Regions from separate parts of the Cohnella sp. GCM10020058 genome, predicted to be linked through region 2. Evidence: riboswitches for the same ligand, from Rfam matches in the RefSeq annotation. Region 2 holds a riboswitch; each other region holds the start of a gene.
What was found. A riboswitch is a leader RNA that binds a small molecule or an ion and turns the genes downstream of it on or off. The one in region 2 is predicted to bind cyclic di-AMP.
Positions count from the first base shown of each region.

Region 1 (5,331 bases), on a different contig from region 2:
TGTACCGTCTTCGGGAGGAAAAAGTATTCAAGGACCCCGTTCATCAGTCCATCTACGTACAGGAAGCGACGATCTGGAAGCTTATCAACACCGCCGAGTTCCAACGATTGAGGCGCATACGGCAGTTGGGGACTTCGTACCTGACCTTCCATGGGGCAGAGCACAGCCGATTCTCCCATTCGCTGGGCGTATACGATATCACGCGAAGAATTATCAGTCAATTTGAGCGTAACGGATACCAGGACTGGCCGCAAGAGGAAAAAATGGTCAGTTTATGCGCTTCTTTGCTGCACGATGTCGGACACGGTCCTTTTTCCCACGCCATCGAACAAGTGTTCGATACGGATCATGAGGAGTGGTCGTGCGCGATTATATTGGGAGATACCGAGATCAATCGGGTATTAAAGGAAGTAAGCGAGGATTTCCCGCAAAAGGTTGCCGCCGTCATCTGCAAGACGTACGACAAGCCGATCGTCGTGAGCCTCGTGTCCAGCCAGATGGACGCGGACCGAATGGATTATTTGCTCAGGGATGCGTACTTCACGGGCGTGAACTACGGTACCTTCGACCTCGATCGGATCTTGCGCGTGCTGCGTCCTTATAAGGGGCGAATCGTGGTGAAGGAGAGCGGGATGCATGCAGTAGAAGATTATTTGATGTCGAGATATCAAATGTATTGGCAGATCTACTTTCATCCCGTGACGCGCAGTTCGGATATCGTACTGAGGCAAATTTTCATGAGGGCGCGCGAGTTGTTCCGCGGGGGCCATGCGTTCAAATTCCTGCTGCCGCCGCTAGCGCAGTTGTTGAACGGCACGATCGGACTGCGGGACTATCTGGCGCTGGATGAAGCGATGGTACAGACTGCGTTCGGCCAATGGGCGGACGAAGAAGACGAGATATTGGCGGACTTATGTAAACGGTTCTTAAACCGCCGATTGTACAAGTATGTACCCCTCGACAGTCCGCACGAAACACTGGAGGCGGAGCTGCGGGAGCAATGGGAAAGGATCGGTCTGCACCCTGATTACCACCTTCAGATGGACACGCCGACGAACCTTCCCTACGACGTGTACAAGCCAGGATCTCCGGATCCCGAGCCCAAAGAAAAGACCCCCGTCCTCGTGCTGGACGAAAAAGATCGATTGACCGAGATATCTTTAAAAAGCGATATCGTCCGGTCGATCGCGGGACTTCATACCGGGAAGTATTATATCTATTATCCCGAAGACCTGGTGCTCCCGCATGTCCATGATCTTAAACCCGAGATTCGCGAACTGCTGGGTTTATAGATCTTATACCAAATTGATTTGACCAAAGGAGGCGTTCACGACATGCTGTTCGATACGCACGCCCATCTGGACTCACCAAAGTTTGACGACGATAGAGAAGAAGTGATTGCGCGGGCCAAGGAAGCGGGCGTCGGTACGATTGTCAATATCGGCTTCAACCGGGAGACGATCCCGACGACCATTGCATTAGCCGAAAAGTACGATTTTATCTATGCGGCCGTAGGCTGGCACCCGACGGATGCCGTCGACATGCGATTGGAGGATGACCTGGGCTGGATCGAATCACTATGCAGTCACCCCAAAGTCGTGGCGATCGGCGAGATCGGGCTCGATTATTATTGGGACACTTCGCCCAAGGACGTCCAGCAGCTCGTATTCCGCGAACAGATCCGGCTCGCGAAGCGGATCGGCAAGCCGATCATCATTCACAATCGGGATGCTCATGAGGACGTCGTCCGTATTCTTCGCGAAGAAGGAGCAGCCGAGATCGGGGGCATCATGCACTGCTACTCCGGCAGCTGGGAGACGGCCAAGCAATGCTTGGATATGAACTTCTATATCTCCTTCGGCGGGCCGGTCACCTTCAAAAACGCGCGCGTTCCCAAAGAGGTATTGGCCCGTGTCCCCCTGGACCGATTGTTGATCGAAACCGATGCTCCGTACCTTACCCCCCACCCCTATCGTGGCAAGCGAAACGAGTCGTCTTATGTGCAGTTTGTAGCTGATTCCGCCGCGGAAATCACAGGCCTTTCTAGGGAAAAAATAGAAGAAATTACGGATCGAAATGCACGTGTCTGTTTTCGACTCGAAGAAAAAGCGCCAACAAACGCAGAAAAATAAATATTTTCTAAGAAAAAACTAGCTTTTGCCTTCGAAATCCTAAAAATATGGCTGAAATTTGCCTTAAAACGCTGAAATTCGCTCTTTGCACGTTCTTTACACCTTTGGGGCGTGCGGGTTATTATCTAATCCAGAAGTCCGAATATGACATTCCTTTTCCAGTGCGCTTAATCTCCCAGCGGGGAGAGCGGGGGACCCGACGCGGACGATATCGGCGCTTGCCGATGTCCCAGCGGTCCGAGCAATCTTGGGGTGAGTAGCGAACGACGGGCGCCGTCCGGCTGACGGCAGACCGCTTGATCGCTTAGGGCAGACTCTCGACGCCCGAACCCGACAGCTAACCTCGCAAGCGTAGTAGAGAGAGGTAACCTCGTGCCGCCCCATCGTCCCTCGTCCAGTTGAGCGGAAGCCACGACCAGGCCCTCTGTCGCAGGCTTTTTTTGTGCCCGAATTTACGCGTTCGGTGCCGATAGCCGCTAAGACCGCTCCACGGAAGCACCCACGGGATGAATGGCAGGCGCATGACATGCCTCCATAGCTGGGCAAGGCGGCGCAATTCGCTAGTGTGCAAGCCGCTCCACACTAAGCTTCCAGCGCCGTTATCACAAATGGATAGTCGCGTCAGACGAATATCATGTAAAACAGTCGACGGCGAGGCTATGAAGGAGGAACGAGAAAATGGGTGCAATCCCCCTTCAAGGGACCCATGATCCACGACCGACCGGCAAGCTTACCGCAGCGCGATGGTTGCATGAGCATCTGCGTTTGATTCTCTTGAGCGCAATCTTGTCCTTTGCTCTTACCATCTGTCTCATCATGCTGCTGCACGGCGCGTCCGCCAAGAGCGTGACCGTCGTGGACGGCGGGAAATCTACCGTCATCCAAACCCGCACTTCCGATGTCTCCGCCTTGCTTAAGGAGATTGGCATCACGGTCGGTCCAAACGATCGGTTGTCGGCAGCGCTCACGTCCTCGGTAGAGGACGGCACGCGAGTCGTCATCGATCGGGCTATGAGCGTTCAGCTCGTCGCAGACGGGAAGAAAGAGACCAAATATACAACAGTCAAGACGGTGGGTGATCTGCTGCAAAATGAAGGCATCACGCTCTCCGCAGAAGACAAAGTTACGCCGGCACTCACGTCAAAGATCGACGAGGGACTGCAGGTGAAGGTCGTCCGCGTCACACGCGAGGTCGTCACGACCGAGCATCCGATGGCGTACAAAGTTGTCAAGACAGCGGATCAGAACTTGCTGGTCGGCAAGACGAAGGTCATGCAGACGGGCAAGCAAGGCTTACTGGTGAAAAAATTCGAGCGCGTCTACGAAGACGGCAAGCTCGTTAACGAACAGCTCATCTACAAATCGCTTGATCAGCCGATCGTGCAGCAAGTCGTAGCCGTCGGCGCGAAGAAAAAAGCGGCCGTCGTGTCGCTTGCCTACAACAAAGCCGCAGACGAAGTTAAGACACTCCAATTGAACGGCAAATCCGTGAAGGTAAAGAGCGTTTTATCCGGCGTCACGTTAACCGCGTATTCCGCGGGTCCGGCTTCGACGGGCAAAGACGTAGGCGACGCGGGCTACGGCATCACCGCTTCCGGTACCACGGTATCCGAGGGTCGTACGATTGCCGTCGATCCGGATGTCGTGCCTTTGGGCTGGTGGGTCTACATCGAGGGCATCGGCTTCCGCCGCGCGGAAGATACGGGCAGTGCGATCAAAGGCAAGAAGATCGACGTGTACTACGACAGCGAGCGGTATGCGAATAAGTTCGGCAAGAAACGCGGCAACACTGTGTACGTGATCGGACCGGTTAAGCCATCGGCCGCCTGATAGGTTCTTAATTTTTATTACCCGCTATTATTGAGTTTGTGTCTGTTTTATGTCGGAGCGGTCAAGTTTTTTTGGCGGCGGCCTGGTCGGGTCGCTGCATCCTGGGAAGAGGCCTGTGCCTCTTCCCTTTGTCATTTGCGGGATGTCGGCTATAATAGGGCATACGAAGCAATACGAACGGATAGGGGAACGAACGGAGCGAGCGGGGTGAACGGTATCGGCCTGGCTAAGATAGCAGAGATCATCGTTGTGGAAGGCAAGGAGGATACCGTGGCGATCCGAAGGGCGGTCGACGCGGACACGATTGAGACGGGCGGTTCGGCGATCGACGAAAAGGTGCTGCGACGCATCGAGCTGGCCCGCGCACGGCGCGGTGTCATTATCTTTACGGATCCGGACGTGCCGGGCGAGAAAATACGCAAGATTATCGAGGCGAGGGTGCCGGGATGCAGCCACGCGTTCTTGGCGAAGGCCGATGCGCGCGGCAAGGACGGCATCGGCGTCGAGCACGCGAGCCCGGAGGCGATACGCGCGGCGCTGGCACGCGTGCGGCCATCGGCAGGGGGCGGCGCAGTTGCCGTCGCCGATGGAGCGCTCGCGGCGCAGCGCGGCGACGGGGCTTCATCGGCGTCTGCGTCCGAGGCGGCGCTGGCAGGCGCGGACCGGGCAGCGATGGCCGGCGCAGGCGCGGAAGCTGGCCCAAGCGCGGGAGACGGCGAGCCGGAGATCGCCTGGCCGGATCTGATCGATGCGGGGCTGATCGTACATCCGGCCGCCGCAAGCCGCAGGGAGCGCATGGGCGAGCTGCTGGGCATCGGATATGCCAACGGCAAGCAGTTCTACAAGCGGCTCGGGATGTTTCGCATTACGCGGACGGAGTTCGCAGAGGCGCTCAAGCAGCTGACGAGAGAGGGAGTAGGCGAATGACGAAGCATGCGGGAGGCGTAAGCGGTATGGCGGGTGCCATGGATATCGCGACGCCGACGCGGACCAAGGATATTATCCGCAAGCACGGCTTTACCTTCAAGAAAAGTCTGGGTCAGAACTTTCTGATCGACAAAAATATATTGGACAAAATCGTGGATGCTGCAGCGCTCAACAAGGACAAGGGCGCACTGGAGATCGGCCCGGGCATCGGCGCGTTGACGGAGCGACTCGCACAGGAAGCCGGCAAGGTCGCCGCAGTCGAGATCGACAATCGGCTGATCCCGATCCTCGAAGAAGTACTCTCGCCCTATCCGCATGTATCCGTCGTGCACGGAGACGTGCTGAAGACCGACCTGGCGAAGCTGTGGTCGGAGCGGTTCGCCGGCTGCAGCGAGGTCAGCGTCGTCGCGAACCTGCCGTACTACGTGACGACACCGATCGT
Region 1 covers NZ_JBHUJV010000014.1:11,334-16,664, forward strand. The annotation lists gene ACFSR7_RS24470 (HD domain-containing protein) at 1-1,292, shown strand, start outside; gene ACFSR7_RS24475 (TatD family hydrolase) at 1,335-2,132, shown strand; cyclic di-AMP (ydaO/yuaA leader) riboswitch at 2,287-2,499, shown strand; gene ACFSR7_RS24480 (resuscitation-promoting factor) at 2,811-3,962, shown strand; gene rnmV (ribonuclease M5) at 4,170-4,889, shown strand; gene rsmA (16S rRNA (adenine(1518)-N(6)/adenine(1519)-N(6))-dimethyltransferase RsmA) at 4,916-5,331, shown strand, end outside.
Region 1: another riboswitch for cyclic di-AMP. It lies ahead of ACFSR7_RS24480 (resuscitation-promoting factor); the one in region 2 lies ahead of ACFSR7_RS04120 (CAP domain-containing protein).

Region 2 (5,331 bases):
GCAAATCGTCGCGGGGGGCCCGAACAGACGGGCGGATGCAATACACGAGACATTGTTCGCGGTGCTCGCGATGGCGAAGCGGCGGATCTGGATTACGACGCCTTACTTTATCCCGAGCGCAGGCGTTGTCATGGCGCTCAAGACTGCCGCAATGAGCGGCGTAGACGTGCGCATGATCGTGCCGCTGATTCCCGATACGAAGCTCGTGCATGCGGCGACGATGTCCTATGTGGACGAAATGATGAGCTGCGGCATCCGTTTTTGGCAGTACGAGCGCGGCTTCATTCACGCAAAAGTCGTCATCGTCGACGACCTGATTGCATCGGTCGGCACGGCGAACATGGATCTGCGCAGCTTCTTCAGCAACTTCGAGACGAACGCCTACCTGTTCCACCGGGATGCGATCGACGCGCTGGAGCGTGACTTCCGGCAGGATCTGAAGGACAGCAGGGAGCTGGAGCTGTCGTCTTTCCGCAAGCGCTCCGGCGGACGCAAGGCCGCGGAGGCGCTCTGCCGCATGCTGTCCCCGCTGCTCTAATCTTCGCGCAGAGGAAGTAGATTCAGCTCGGCTTGAGCTGCTTCAGTACGTCCGCAAGACGTTGGGGCTTCATCGAGCCGATGAGATCGCCCCGCTCCCGCAGCCGCGCGGCGATGTTCAACAGGTTGAAGTCGGTCGGGCTCGGGTTGGCGCGCACCTCGCTCCAATCGAGCGGGGTCGACACCGGCGCTCCCGCGCGGGCGCGCGGCGAGTAGGCGGATACCAGCGTGCGGCCGGGGTAAAATTGCAAGTAATCGAGATAGAGGAGCGATCCGCGGTTTTTCTTCAGCCGTTCGACGGTGAAGAGCCGCGGATTTTTTGCGGTCAAATATTCGGAGACGAACTTGCCGAACCGGCGGAGATCGTCGTAGGTCGGACCGGGCTCGATGCGCATGACGACCTGGATGCCCGTCGCGCCGGACGTTTTGGGAACCGCATCGAGTCCGAGCGAATGCAGCAGCTCGCCGACCTTTTCCGCGGCTTCCATGATTCTAGGTTCGACCTCGAGGCTCGGATCGATATCGAGCATCCAGCGGTCCGGCAGCGGCTGGGCGATCCGCTCGCAGGATACGTGGAACTCCAGCGCATACAAGCTGCCCATCCAGAGCAGGGTCGGCAAGGAGTCGAGCACGACGTAACGGATGCCGCCTTCCGTCTCGGTTCTGACGAAGTCGGGTACCGGCGTCGGGGCATTTTTTTGATAAAAGGATTTGCCTGCATAGCCCTCTGGAAATCGAATCGTTGTTAAATAGCGGCCTTCGCTGTGCGGCAGTAGATAGGGCGCCAATTCGGCCAGCGTTTGGACATAGCGAAGCTTGTCGATCCCCATATCGGGCCACAGCAGTTTGTCGGGGTGAGAAATGAGCAGCTCGCGGTCGCCGAGCCGCAGCGTGACCGGGGACATCGTGGCCGGTGCCATAGCGCGTTCCTCCGTTCTGAAGCCGTCTCTTCGACAAGAGACGTTGTCTTTCTAGTGTAGCCGGTAATCGGTTGCCCCATTCCCTTGACGAACTTCCTACAAGCGCCTCGGCGCCGCGATTCCCGGGGGCAAACGGTCGTCGGCACCCATGGTGCGGCAACTCGGGCCAATTCCGCACTTTTGCCTCCGGACGCTCATACAACAATAAAGAGAGCGCTTGGGGAGGGATCGCTACGGAGATGCCGCTGCAGCACGCCGGCGCGCTGCTATCGCTCGTTTTGGTGTTTTGGACGGGTTCCTCGCTGTTCGCCGTACTCCATCCCGGGACCGTACTCGCGCTGGCCCGCGCCGGCCGCGACCATCGGACCGGGGATCCCGGGCCGGCCTCCGAGAGGCGAATACGGCTGCAGGGCGGCTTGATGAGCTTGGCGGGCTTGCTGCTGCTGGTGCTGCCGATGCTGATGTAGCTTGGCTGCCGAAGTTGGCTGCACAAGCAAAAAAAAGATGCCGCCCCAGTCAACTGCTTGACTGCGGCAGGCATCCTTTTTTTAGACGGATAGGAGACGGATCAGCCCGTGAACTCTTGCACCCATTCGCCGTTATAGTAGGCGACGCCGATGGACTTGAAGTTCGCGTTCAAGATATTCGCCTTGTGGCCCGCGCTGTTCATCCATGCGTTCATGACCTCGGTAGGCGACTGTTGGCCCATCGCGATATTTTCGCCTGCATAGCTGTAAGTTACGCCGAACTGCTTCATCATGTCGAACGGCGAGCCGTACGTCGGCGACGTGTGGTCGAAGTAATTATTGTTGTACATATCCTTCGCCTTCGCGTCTGCGACCGTGGTCAGCTTGGCATCGGTTTGCAATGCGGACAAGCCGGCTTTGGCGCGTTCCTGGTTGACCAGATCGACGACTTGAGCGGCGAAGCCGGATTTCTGAGTGCTCGTGCCGGAGCCCGTAGAGCCGCTGCCGTTGTTGGAACCCGCCGGTACGGAAGGCGAGGTCGTTGGCGCCGGCGTGGCAGTCGGAGCCGGCGTAGCAGTCGGAGCGGGCGTTGCGGTCGGAGCCGGTGTCGTCGTCGGTTTAGGCGTAGCCACAGGGGCCGTCGTCGGCTTGGCCGGAGCGGCAGGCGTAGTCGTAGGCGTCGTCACTGGCGTCGATGGCGTCAGACCGCCAAGCGTGCCGCCGTTCAGCTGCGACAGCAGCGATTGCCAGTCGAACGAACCGAGATACTGTTGAAGCTGCGAAGCGTCGAACTTATATGTGTAAGTCTTGGTCGTCTGGGAGCCGGCAGTCGTCGCGGCATTTGCGGAAGCGCCGAACGGAACGGCGAGCGACAACAGGAGTGCGCCGCTAACAGCCAGTTGACCGATACGATTGTTCTTCATATAAGAAAATTCCTCCTTAGAATGTAAGCCTGCGAGGTTAGCTGACGGGTTAGGTCGGAGATCGCCCTGCCGCGGCTGCGGCTTCACCCCGTATACTTGGTTCCCCCGTGCCCTGTCGGGCTTCGGCTCGGATGTCTCACATTCTATCAGCGGAATCTCGCTAGTTCACGGCATAAATATTACCACGGCCCATATGCTGGGAATTATGAATACGGCCGCCCCTTGTCCCGCGCGGAGTTCGTGAGGGCCAGCCGTCGCTTCTTAGAATATTCTCATCGTTTTTTGCGGAAGAGAAAGAGCTGTTTCTAAACATAGTTTTGCTACCTGGAATGGTGCTATCGAAGCAAAGAAGCTCTACATGGAGCTTCTTTGCCTCGGTCTTGGCGCGGCTCGACCATGTGGCTTCAGCTCTGCCTTGCTGCACATGCGAAACAGCCATCGACAAAAACGCAAAACGGGATGAAGCAGGAATTGACACTGCTTCGTCCCGTTTTGCTTGCCAAGCATCGTCTTGAAATTCGCGCAGTTCCTGCGCGAGGTGCGGCTGCGCGAGTCGGCTGTCAACCCGACGTCCCCCGCATCGTTAGCCTTTACGTGCTGCTTAAAGCGTAGTCGCATCAGCGACCGATCAAGACTGCGGCTCGCTTGCTTTGCGCCTGCGCGACGGCGCAGCCTTGGGGCTTGCGTCGCCTGCTTCTTCGCCCCCGGCTGCAGCTGCCCCCGGCACCGCGGGCTTTGCGCGCGTGCGCTTCGGCTTGTCAGCGGCAGCCGTATCCGCCGCGCCCGTGTCGCCGCGGATCGCCGACTTGCGACCTGCGCCGGCGGCGGGCGCGTCGCCCGTCTTGACGGCGGCAAGGCTGGCCTGCAGCGCGGACATCAGGTCGATGACGTTGGTCCGTTCCGCCGCCGGCGCGGTGACCACGTCGACGCCTTGCCCGGCGACCTTGCGGTTGATGGCGTCCAGCATCGCCGTCCGGTAATCGTCCGTGTATTTGGCCGCGTCGAAGGGCGCGGACAGCTGCTCGATCAGCAGCTTGGCCATATCAAGCTCGCGGTCGTTGACGTTCTGGTTTTGCGGCAGGCCGGGCACGCCAGAGATCGCGCGGATCTCGTCGGGATAGAACATCGTCTCCATGCAGATGCAATTGTCAACGCAGCGAATGGCGGCGAGGCTGCTCTTGCTGCGGATCGCGATCTTCGCGATGCCGATCCGGCCGGATTGCCGCATCGCTTCGAGCAGCAAGCCGTAAGCGCCGGCGCCAGCCTGATCGGGCGATAAATAGTACGTTTTTTGATAGAACATCGGGTCGATCTCTTCGAGCGCGACGAAGTCGAGAATCTGAATCGTCCGCGTATTTTCCGGCTTGATGGCTTCGAGTTCCTCTTCGTCAAACAGAACGAACCGTCCCTTTTCATACTCGTAGCCCTTGGTGATTTCCTCCCACTCCACCGCCCGTTCGCAATGCGGGCAGCTTTTGGCGTAGGAGATCGGCGTACCGCAAGCTTTGTGAATTTGCCGCAGATGTACGTCCTTGTCCTCCGTTGCGGTGAACATCTTCACCGGCACGTGCACGAGCCCGAAGCTGATGGCGCCTTTCCATACCGTATGCATGACGCTTAGCCCTCCTCATGATCCCTTATACCTTTAGGATTCCCATCGCTGTATGGAGTTCATACCGGCTGGGCATCCTTTACCGGACGATCTTTCATTTTCGAAACGAAGAACATGGTACGAAGGGAGCGGCGTTCATGAGCGAGGAGCATGCAGCGGACGGTCGGGACCACATTTACGAAGGCCGCGACAACTACGACATGGACATCGACCGGATGATCAACGAGGGGCTTGGCGGCGGTCAGGTGACCTTTGACAACGGGCTTATCGAAGAGACGACGACCGATACGATGCGCGAAAAAGAGGGGGACGATCCGTCATGAATACGCAGCGCGCAAAGCAAATCTTCAACTCGAAGGACACGATTGCCGTCAAGCTGGATGGACAGCCGGTTTGGATCGAGGAGGTGGACGAAGCGAACGGCATGGCGACGGTGCAGGTCGGACAAAGGCCGACCGACGTCCAGACGGTCGCTGTCGACCGGTTGTCGGAGTAGCCGAGCTGCGTCAAATATAGCGTCTCTTTGTCGCGGTTGGCACCTAGGTCTCGCCAAGAGGCGCTGTACGGCGCTTCTTCGCCATGGTTGGTGCCGAAGTCCCGCCAAGAGACGCTGAAAGGCGTCTCTTCTCCACGGTTGGGCGCCAAGTCCCAGTTATTTAGCGGGTAAATCGAATTCGGCCGCAAGTTTAATCTTCTCTTTCCCGAACGTCGCTTCTTTCACGACGCGGTAGCGTCCGGGCTCCGGCCATGATTCAAGCATTTTAAAGCCAAAGCTGGCTTCATAGCTTTCGTCTTTTTGAAGATGGACCAAATTGGCCGTGAAGGCGACATTGTCTCTGTAAGATACGGGGATCCATGTGCCGTATGCCTGT
Region 2 covers NZ_JBHUJV010000002.1:194,273-199,603, reverse strand. The annotation lists gene cls (cardiolipin synthase) at 1-538, shown strand, start outside; gene ligD (non-homologous end-joining DNA ligase) at 561-1,457, opposite strand; gene ACFSR7_RS04125 (hypothetical protein) at 1,697-1,924, shown strand; gene ACFSR7_RS04120 (CAP domain-containing protein) at 2,026-2,847, opposite strand; cyclic di-AMP (ydaO/yuaA leader) riboswitch at 2,858-2,985, opposite strand; gene ku (non-homologous end joining protein Ku) at 3,476-4,459, opposite strand; gene ACFSR7_RS04110 (hypothetical protein) at 4,597-4,782, shown strand; gene ACFSR7_RS04105 (H-type small acid-soluble spore protein) at 4,779-4,955, shown strand; gene ACFSR7_RS04100 (immunoglobulin-like domain-containing protein) at 5,112-5,331, opposite strand, start outside.

Region 3 (5,331 bases), on a different contig from region 2:
CCGCGCTTGAGCGAATCGTCGCGCGTCTTGCGGAGGGCGGCCGCGATTTCAGCTTAAAGGTTGTCGTCTTTGACGAGCATGACCTGGCTTACGCGGCGGACGTGCATCGGCGCTTTCCCGGCATTTCGTTTTATTTGCAGGCAGGCAACGATAGGCTCGGCGAGCAGGATCGCAAGCAGCTGTTGCCCTATTTGCTGGCGCGATACGAGTGGCTGGTAGAACGGGTCGTCGCCGATTCGGGTCTGCGCGACGTACACGTACTGCCTCAGCTGCACACCTGGATCTGGGGGAACAAAAAAGGCGTATAAGGAGGCCGCAACGATGGCGGGAAGAAGCAAAGAAGAGCTGGCGGGCGTATCGCTCCTCGGCAACCAGGGCACTGCATACGCAAGCACGTACGCGCCCGAGGTGCTGGAATCGTTCGACAACAAGCATCCGGGCCGGGACTACTTCGTCAAATTCAACTGTCCCGAATTTACAAGCCTTTGCCCGATGACCGGGCAGCCGGATTTTGCAACGATTTATATCTCGTACATTCCGGATGTGAAGATGGTGGAGAGCAAGTCGCTCAAGCTGTACTTGTTCAGCTTCCGCAACCACGGCGATTTTCACGAGGACTGCATGAACATTATTATGAACGATCTTATCGAACTGATGGCGCCGCGGTATATCGAAGTATGGGGCAAGTTTACGCCGAGAGGCGGCATCTCCATCGATCCTTACTGCAACTGGGGACAGCCTGGCACCAAATACGAGGCGATGGCCGAGCATCGGCTGCTGAATCACGATCTGTACCCGGAAAAGGTGGACAACCGATAGGTTGAACGGAAAGCCGCCGACATATACGCGAGGAGCTGCCTGAAAGTCCGCATCGAGCGGACTGCCTGGGCAGCTCCTTTTAACGTGCTAGCTATTTGCGCTATTTACGCTATTTACGCAGCTCAAGCTATGCGTGCGCAGCTCGCCTACCGCCGCGACAAGCTCGGCATGAAGCGCATGCCGGGCCGGAATGCCCATGTGCTGCGCGATGAAGGCGGACAATCCGTTTGCGCGCAGCGCATCCTGCAGCTGAACGGACTCGGGGTCGCCGGCGTACCGGTACAAAATCGCCGCAGCCGCTGCAACGGTCAGATGGGGGACCGCCAGTCCGAGCTCGTGCGCCTCCAGCAGCGGGCGGACGATTCGTTCGCCGCGCGACAGCTTGCGCAGCGGCGAGCGCGCGACCCGCGTGACGTCGTCTACAATCGCCGGATTGGCGAAGCGCTCCAGCGTTTTGTCGATATAAAGGCGATGCTCGTCGCGGTCCAGACCGTATTTACGGACGAGCAGCTCTCCGGTCTCCTCCAGCGTCTGTTGGACCTTGCGACGCAGCGGCGCGCGCTTCAGCACTTCTTGGAGCGTATGGCAACCAGCCCTATGCCCCAGATAAGCGGCCACACAATGCCCTGTGTTCACCGTGTACAGCTTGCGCGCCATATAAGGTTCGAGCTTGTCGGCAAAAATGGCGCCGCGGATGCGGCGAAAGTCAGGCCGCAGCGGTTTGCGGTCGATAATCCATTCGTAGAAGGGCTCGACCTTGATGGCAAGCGGATCGTCGCTCGGCTGTGCGGGAACGATGCGGTCGATCATGGAATCGGGGAAAATGACGCTGCGGTCTGCGCGGGCGCGGCCTTTGGCGGACAGATTTTCATAAATGTGCTTTTTAAGCTGGGTACTGCCTCTGACCGCATTTTCACATGCGATAATATACAGCGGATGGCTGTGCGTCGCCAATCTGCGCTCCAAGGCTGCAGCGATCGTTGCGGCGATCGCCGGCAGCGAAGCCACGCCTACGGCCGTGGTCAAAATATCTGCGTTCAAAATACGGCGCTTGACCTCCTCGCCGTTCTTGATGTGAACGGCGGTAACGTTGCGAACAACTTCGGTCTGTTCGGATTCGTCCGCGTAGGTCACGGTATATTGCTGCTGCTGCTTCAGCCGGGCAATCTGCGTCTCGTTGCGGGCGACGAAGCACACTTCGTAACCCGACTTCGACAGCTGCATGCCGATAAATCCCCGTCCGATGTTGCTGGCACCGAAGTGCACGGCCAGCGGCTTTTGATTGCGCGGACGCGGGTAAGCCCGCGCGGATACTCGTTCAGTATGCCTTGCAGCGACAGTTTCATCGCGAACACTCAAATGACCTCGCCCCTTTTTCATTTTTAGAATAATAGTAAGAATATTGCGAAAACATAACGGATCAGCCGGCAACCGCCTCGTTGACGATGCGATGAAAATCCAGCTCCAGCAGCGATTCGACCCGGCGAAGGCAGTCGCCGAATTCAAGGCGCTTGGTCAACGGATTAGGCGTTACGATGCAGCGGATGCCTGCGTCTTCGGCGGCTTTGGCGCCGTTAGGGGAATCTTCGATCGCGATCGCCTCGAGGGCGGACACGCCGAGCGCACGCAGCGCTTGCATATAAAGCTCCGGACTCGGCTTCACCTCGCTGACGTCGTCCGCGGTGCGGATGCAGTCGAAGTAATCGAGGATTCCCAGCTTCTTCAGATGGGTCTCGACCCATTCTCTGCGGGAGCTCGAAGCAAGTCCAATCTTGAGTCCGGCCGCCTTCGCGCTATTGAGGAAATGAAGAACGCCGGGTCGCATTTGTTCGCGTTCCATCAACTTGCCGTGCAGCTCGTGCACCGACTCGCGGAATAAATCCGGGTCGATCGGCAGCTTGAGATCGGTGATCAAATATTCGTAGGGGTTAAACTTGTGGAGGCTCGTGCCGATGCAGCCGGCGTACATGTCCAGGGACAAGTCCACCTCGTACTCCCGGTATGCGGACTTAAAAGCTTCGTACCATGCAGTCTCGGTGTCGAGGATCGTACCGTCAAAATCGAAAATAACAGCTTTTGTTTGCGATGCGATAGTCATAAGTTTCAAATCCCTCCATGGAGTTGTTCTGCTCTTCCGAACAACGGCGAGAGGGGGGACGCCGGCGATGGGCCGCTGGCAGAAAATAAAAAAGACCCTTCAAACCTGAAGGGCCGCGGATTCTAAATGAAATTTAGAAAATCAAATGGACCCATCTTCAAACGCTGACGAGGTTAGCTGACGGACTCGGGTAAGATGGTACCCTACTGACCGGATCTCCTGCGATCCTGTCTCGATTCGCCCCAAAACGTGGTTCCCCCGCTCTCCGGCCGTGCCGGAAACTAAGCTTACGTCCATGTTAAAGGTCCATCCAAAGGCTGTCAAGTTTGGTTAAACGATGTATGCGGTGTCATTCAAAATGAATTCGCTGTCATCGCGAAGTTCGTTAAAAAAGGGATAATTTACATTTCTCCATTGTTCCTCTAACGCCGTGTTGACAAGCCGCTGATAAACTGAGCGGGTCAAGAATAGCGGATAAGGGGCTGGGAGCATGAGTTTGCTTCTATTAGAAAAGACGAAATCCCGGGCGGCCGACGAGGCGCCCCGCTTAAAAACGGAAGAACGAAGCACGCAGCTTCCGGAGATTGCGGCCGTAAACAAAGCCGAACCCGCGGAATTCGCCAAACATTATCCGTCCGTCGCGCTTGCGGAGTGGATTCGTTCCTGCCCGCAGGTGTCGCCGGAGCAGACTTGCGGCGAGATGGCCGAGCTGTTCCGCAGACGCCATGAGCTCGAGTGCGTCGCTGTCGTGAAGGCGACCGGCGAACCTGCGGGAATCGTCATGCGGCATCGCTTCTTTAAGTTGATCGGCTCGCTGTACGGCATGCCGCTGTTCGCGGACAAGCCCGTAACCAAGCTGATGGATAGCAAGGCGATGATCGCCGAGACCGACCTGTCGCCGCAGGAGCTGATCGACCGCGCGATGTCGCGGGACGAGGAGCGGATCTACGATGCGGTCATGATGACGAGCGGCGGCGCCTTTACAGGCGTCCTTACGGTCAGCGACATGCTGCAGCTCTCGAGGCTGCTCCGGCGCGAGCTCGCCGGACGCCAGATGTCGACCGTACGCGGCGCCGAACGGATGCTGCGCGACATTCGGGGCGCGGTCGATCGCCTCGCCGGCGAGGCGTCGGTATCACGCACGGGGAGTCTTGAGGTCGCAGAGCTGGCCGAGCATGGCCAGCAAGATCTGACCGAGATGCTGGGGCTGTTCCGCCTGTGGACGGAGACGGCGGAACGACAGGCCAAATCGGTGGACGAGCTGCTCGCCAGCGTGTCGGACACGGTCGGCATCGCCAAGCTCATCGCGCAGCTGGCCGACCAGTGCAACCTGCTCGCGATCAACGCGCAGATCGAAGCGGCAAGAGCCGGCTCGCACGGCCTCGGTTTTTCCGTCGTCGCGCAGGAAGTACGCCAGCTTGCCGATCAGACCAAGTCCCAGGCCAGTCAGATTCGCGAACAGCTGAACGGGATGGCAGCTTCGGCCGCGGCCGCCGCCGCGCATGTGCGCGAAGGCAAGGAAGGCGCCGATCGCGGACTGCTGCAGGTGCACAAAGCGGAGAATACGTTTAACCGGCTGTGGACGCGCAGCTCCGAAAATGCGAAGAGCACGGAACATCTCGCGGTTGCTTCGCGCGAAGCGTCGGTCATGTCGGAGCAGATCGCGGCGCAAGTCGCCAAGCTCGCGGTTCAAATGAACGAATCTCCCGAAGAAAAATATTAACGTTCTACATTTTTTACATTGCGTTAACAATGCACGAATACAAGATTGACGAATGGTCGCTAGAATCAGAGATGTGCTTGAGAGCAAAACAAATATAAACACAATTTGAAAGGGGCTCTATCTCTTGAAAAAATCTCTGCTCGTACTGACGACGCTCGCGCTTGGCATCTCGCTCGCTGCTTGCGGCAAAAACGACAATTCCAATAACGCAAGCAATAGCGGCGCATCCTCCAGCGCGCCTGCCAGCGCAGCCATCAGCGGCGCGTTCAGCGCAGCGGGCTCGACCGCGCTTCAACCGCTGGTCGATCAAGCTTCGAAGAAGTTCATGGATCTCAACAAGGACGTCACGATCACCGTCAACGGCGGCGGCAGCGGCGCCGGCCTGTCCCAAGTTGCAGAAGGCACCGTGCAAATCGGCAACTCCGACGTATTCGCAGAAGAGAAGCTGAAGGACGCCGACGCTGACAAGGCGAAGGAACTCGTCGATCACCAAGTCGCAGTCGTATCGATCGCAGCGGTATCCAACAAGGACGTAGGCGTGGACAACCTGACGAAGGCGCAGCTGGTCGACATCTTCACCGGCAAAGTAACGAACTGGAAAGACGTCGGCGGCAAGGATGAGAAGATCGTCCTCGTCAACCGTCCTGCAAGCTCCGGCACGCGCGCAACGTTCGAAAACTTCGCGCTCGGC
Region 3 covers NZ_JBHUJV010000001.1:424,071-429,401, forward strand. The annotation lists gene queE (7-carboxy-7-deazaguanine synthase QueE) at 1-308, shown strand, start outside; gene queF (preQ(1) synthase) at 322-819, shown strand; gene ACFSR7_RS01765 (mannitol-1-phosphate 5-dehydrogenase) at 907-2,178, opposite strand; gene ACFSR7_RS01770 (HAD family hydrolase) at 2,240-2,917, opposite strand; cyclic di-AMP (ydaO/yuaA leader) riboswitch at 3,064-3,215, opposite strand; gene ACFSR7_RS01775 (methyl-accepting chemotaxis protein) at 3,408-4,640, shown strand; gene ACFSR7_RS01780 (PstS family phosphate ABC transporter substrate-binding protein) at 4,765-5,331, shown strand, end outside.
Region 3: another riboswitch for cyclic di-AMP. It lies ahead of ACFSR7_RS01770 (HAD family hydrolase); the one in region 2 lies ahead of ACFSR7_RS04120 (CAP domain-containing protein).

Region 4 (5,331 bases), on a different contig from region 2:
AGGCATTTCCGTTTTTCTTCATCCATTCCAGCACGGAGCGGCCTTCCGGCGTCTCGTCCTGGATGGAAGCGATCGCCGCCCAGGCGGCCGTCTCCTCGATGCGGGCTTCGCCGACCGGCACGATATCGCTGGCCATCCGGTTGCCGAAGGTGATCGTGCCGGTCTTGTCGAGAATCATCGTGTTGATATCGCCCGCGGCCTCGACCGCCTTGCCCGACATCGCGAGCACGTTGAACTGCGTCACCCGGTCCATGCCGGCGATGCCGATCGCAGACAGCAGCCCGCCGATCGTCGTCGGAATGAGACAGACGAGCAGCGCGATCAGCACAGGCACCTCCAGCTTGACGTCCACATAGGACGCGATCGGGCCGAGCGTGACGACGACGATCAGGAAGATGATCGTCAGGCTGATGAGCAGCGTATTCAGCGCAATCTCATTGGGGGTCTTCTGCCGCTTGGCGCCTTCGACCAGCGCGATCATACGGTCGATAAATGTCTCCCCCGGATCGCTCGTGATTCTCACCTTGATCCGGTCGCTGATGACGCGCGTGCCGCCCGTGACGGAGTTGAAGTCGCCGCCCGCCTCCTTGATGACCGGAGCGGACTCGCCGGTGATCGCAGACTCGTCGACGGAGGCAAGCCCCTCGATCACTTCGCCGTCCCCGGGAATCATCTCGCCCTGCGAGACGACGACGACGTCCCCCTTGCGAAGCTCGGTCGAAGGCACGGTTTTCACGCCGCCGCCGTTTACGACCTTATTGGCCGTAATTTCTTTTTTCGTCCGCTTCAGCGTATCGGCCTGCGCCTTGCCTCTGCCCTCCGCCAGCGCTTCGGCAAAGTTGGCGAACAGCACCGTGAAGAGCAGGATCAGGAATACCGCCAGATTGAAGCCGATGCGGTCCTTCGCATCGAAATAACCGGGAAACAGCGTCATGAGCAGCACGATCACCGTGCCGACCTCGACGACGAACATGACCGGATTTTTCATCATGACCGCCGGATTCAGCTTGATCGCGCTCGCCTTCAGGGCGTCTGCGACCAGCGGTCCGGAAAACATGCTTTTTTTGCGTTTATCGTTCACGGCAGCTTCACTCCATCTCATAATTAGCGAATCGTCAGATGTTCTGCGACAGGTCCGAGTACGATCGCGGGCAGGAAGGTCAGCGCGCCGATCAGAATGACCGTCCCGATCAGCAGGAAGGTGAACAGCGCGTTATCCGTGCGGAACGTACCGATCGTCTCGGGCACCCATTGCTTGCGCGTCATCGATCCGGCGACGGCCAGCAGCGCGATCATCGAAACGTAGCGTCCGAAAAACATGACGAGACCGGTCGTAATATTCCAGAACGGCGTATTGTCCGCCAACCCCTCGAAGCCTGAGCCGTTGTTGGCTGCCGACGACGTATATTCGTACAGGACCTGCGAGATCCCGTGAAACCCGGGATTCGATATCGATCCTTTGCCCAGGTCGGTTAGAAAAGCGATCGCCGTCGGCGCCAATATAATGAACGGATGCGCCAGGATCGCGACCGCAATCAGCTTCATCTCGCGCGGCTCGATCTTGCGTCCGAGGAATTCCGGCGTCCGGCCGACCATGAGACCGCAGATGAACACGGCGAGCATCGCGTACATCAGCATGTTGACGAGACCGACGCCTTTGCCGCCGAATACGACGTTCAGCATCATCTCGGAGAGCGGCACCAGGCCGCCTAGCGGCGTGAGCGTATCGTGCATATTGTTGACCGTGCCCGTCGTCGCCGCAGTGGTCACCGTGGTGAACAGCGCGGACTGGGCGATGCCGAAGCGTACTTCCTTGCCTTCCATGCTGCCCTGCGAAGCGTCGATGCCGAGCGCTTCAAGCGCGGGATTGCCGCTCTTCTCCGCCGTGTAGGCGACCGTTAGAAACACGAGGAACAAAGCCATCATGGCCGAGAAAATGACCCAGCCGTGCTTGCGGCTCTTGGCAAACCTGCCGTACATAAAAGGCAGCGAGGCAGGCAGCGCCCACATCGACAAAATCTCGATTACGTTGGTCAGCGCGCTTGGATTCTCGAACGGATGCGCCGAGTTCGCGCCGAAAAAGCCGCCGCCGTTCGTGCCCAGATGCTTGATCGCTTCCAGCGAGGCAACAGGTCCGATCGCGATCTGCTGCGCGGCGCCCTGAAGCGTCGTCACCGACAGCGTCGGGTCCAGCGTCTGCGGCACCTGCAGCGCCACCAGCGCCAGCGTGACCAGAATCGCCAGCGGGAAAAAAATCCGCGTATGCGCCTTGACGAAGTCCTCGAAGAAGTTGCCCAGCGTCCTGCCTTTGCTCGTAATGCCTCTGACGAACGCCACCGCCACCGAGAACCCGGTCGCCGCGGACGTGAACATCATCATCATGATGACCGCCATCTGCGAAAAGTAGCTTAAGCCCGTCTCGCCGCTGTAGTGCTGCAGGTTCGTATTCGTAATGAAGCTGATGACCGTATTCAGGACGAGTGTCGGCTCCATATTGCCGATGCCGTTCGGATTAAACGGCAAGCCGCTCTGCACCCGCAGCAGAATGTAGCTGACTGCCACGAGCACGAAGTTGGTCGCGACGAAGCTGATCGCATATCGTTTCCAGCTCATTCCGATGCGCGTTTTTAATCCGATGACCGCGAAGATCGGCTTCTCGGCCCAGCCGAACAGCCTATCGGTGCGATTGGGCTCATTCGAGAAGACGTGGAAAACGTAATTTCCGAGCGGCTTGGCGATCAGCACGAGAATGCCGATGACGATGACGATTTGCAAGAAATCCATGGCCTTTCCTCCTTGGGCTAAAGCGACTCAGATCAGCGTATCGTTAAAATTTCTCCGGATGCAGCAAGGCGTACACCAGGTAGATCAGCAGCAGTCCGGTGAAAATCAGCACGATCGTCATGCGCGCTCGCCTCCCGCATCGTCGATCGATCTGTCGCACCAGATTACAAATCCGGCGACAAGCGCAAACGCGGCCAGTAACGTCAACGTCATCCAAATATCCAGCAAGCTCATACACTCCTTTTTGAAATCAATCGAGCAGGCGGTCGAGCAGAAATCCGACTTCCCCGGTTTGTGTGCGCACCACGTATGCTGCGCCCAGCTTTTTGTAAATGACTTCCGGATGCCAGGCGTGCGTAACGACAGTAATCGCAAGACACGAACGCTCTGCCGCCCATTGCAAATACCGGCAAGTCAGCGGCAGACTGTTTTCAAAAATGAACACCCGTCCAATCGGAAATACGGAAGAGGCAGCGTTCTCTTTTATACAGGAAGTATTTACATGCACAACTTCGCTTACTCCGATCTTTCTTAGCGCCTTTTCTTCCCTGCCGTTGTTCGTGAGCGCGGCTACCGGCAGCTTCTCGTACAGCGCCTGACGAATGAACGCTCTTCCCGCCGCGTTGGGCGCAGCCACCAAAAGACGACGTTGTTCCATAAGCTCCCCCTCCGAATACAAGAAGAAGGCAACAAAAAAGAAGCCCGGCAAAGGAGGAACCTTTACCGCGGCTTCCTGATCAAGACCGTCGTCTTGGATCGCGCGCGACAAGTGTTGCCTCTCCGATACGCTTGCGAGGTTAGCTGTCGGATTCGGGCGAGAGAGTCGCCCTACGCCGGACACAGTCATGTGCCAGGCGATTCACCCCATGGAGCCTTCTATGGCCCCGATTGGTTCCCCCGTTCCTGCTCGTTCCAGGATTCAGCGTCTTACGAGTTAAAACAGTCTCCGGATCCCTTCCCTCATCGAACTGTCTATCCGCTGCCTCCGTGCTTGCAAGGCATCGTTCTGCACGTATCTTACGCCCGGCCTCCATTGCTGTAAAGGAGCCCAAATTGGATTTAAGTCGATATTCAATAAAATTCATTCAAAATGGAAATAAAAAAAGTACCGTACTCCCGTTTCCTCTCGAATACTGAATATTATTAAGATTATGAGTGATTTTTATAGTATTTTTACACCTCTTTACGGTTTATTTTCTCCGCTTTTTACAGTAACCTTAAGGAAAACGAGTCCGGAAATTCGTACGGGCGGGAAGTGTAAATTCGTGCGTAACCTGCAAGCTCTATGGGCGCTCTGGCGGCCTTATGCAAGCATCACCCTGCTGGTCGCGCTTATGACGATCGTGATGCATCTGCTCGGCCTTGCGTTCGATCTGGTCAATATTGCGCTGATCTATTTGTTTCCGATCCTCGTCAGCGCGGTCTGGTGGGGCCTTCGCCCCGCGGTCTACGCGGCCGTGCTCGCGATTGTCGCGTTGGATTTCTTTTTTGTTCCGCCGACGCTCAGCTTCTCGGTCGCGGACTTGCGTTACGTGATTTCGTTCGTCGTATATGTGGCCGTCGCCGCGCTCACCGCCAGCCTCGCTTCGAGGCTTAAGCAGCAGCTGCTTTACTCCGAGCAGAGGGAAGCGCAGACGGCAGCGCTATACACGCTGAGCAGGCAGATGAACGCGATTACCGACGTGCATGTGCTGCTCGATAACGTCTCGTCTCAAGCGGCGCAATCGATGGGCAGCGAGATCGCCATTTATATGCCGGACACGACGGGCAATCTGAAGCTCACCAACCGCTCCGCCGCGGATAGCGACTGGGGACGCGGCGAAGCGGAAAAAGCGACCGCCAAGCTGGCCTTCGATCACGGCGAAGCGATCGGCTACGGTTCCAACACGCTGCGGGATGCGCCCGGCTATTACTTGCCGCTGCGAACCGAGGACCGCGTATACGGCGTGCTCGCGCTTAATTTGAAGGAGCGGAAAAGCCACTTCACCGCCGGGCAGCGGCAAATGCTCGAGGCGCTGGGCGGACTGGCCGCCAGCGCCATCGCCCGCGCCAAGCTGGCCGAGGAGGCCAAGATCGCCCATCTGACGGCGGAATCCGAGCGTCTGCGCACGGCGATCCTGGACTCCGTCTCCCATGAGCTGCGGACGCCGCTTGCGGCGATTATCGGCTCAGCCACCGTTCTGGCGGCGGACGACGATCTTTTTACGTCCGAGGACCGGAAGGAGCTCTTGATCAACATTCGCGACGGCGCGCTGCGGATGAACCGGTTGGTAAAAAATCTGCTCAGCATGGTTCAACTGGAGAGCGGCATGCTTCGTCTGCGGAAAAACTGGTGCGACGTGGAGGATCTGATCGGGGTGACGCTGTCGCAGGTTCAAGACTACAAGGAGCATCGCAAGCTGCGGGTGCGGCTGCCCGAACAAGTCCCCTTGGTGTCGGGCGATGAAGTGCTGCTGGAGCAATTGCTGGCAAATGTCGTCGGCAATGCGATCAAGTACAGCCCGGACTACAGCGAGATCGACATCTCGGTGTCGTCGGATTCGGATA
Region 4 covers NZ_JBHUJV010000023.1:1,940-7,270, reverse strand. The annotation lists gene kdpB (potassium-transporting ATPase subunit KdpB) at 1-1,081, opposite strand, end outside; gene kdpA (potassium-transporting ATPase subunit KdpA) at 1,105-2,784, opposite strand; gene kdpF (K(+)-transporting ATPase subunit F) at 2,828-2,905, opposite strand; gene ACFSR7_RS33220 (hypothetical protein) at 3,035-3,553, opposite strand; cyclic di-AMP (ydaO/yuaA leader) riboswitch at 3,556-3,719, opposite strand; gene ACFSR7_RS33215 (ATP-binding protein) at 4,050-5,331, shown strand, end outside.
Region 4: another riboswitch for cyclic di-AMP. It lies ahead of ACFSR7_RS33220 (hypothetical protein); the one in region 2 lies ahead of ACFSR7_RS04120 (CAP domain-containing protein).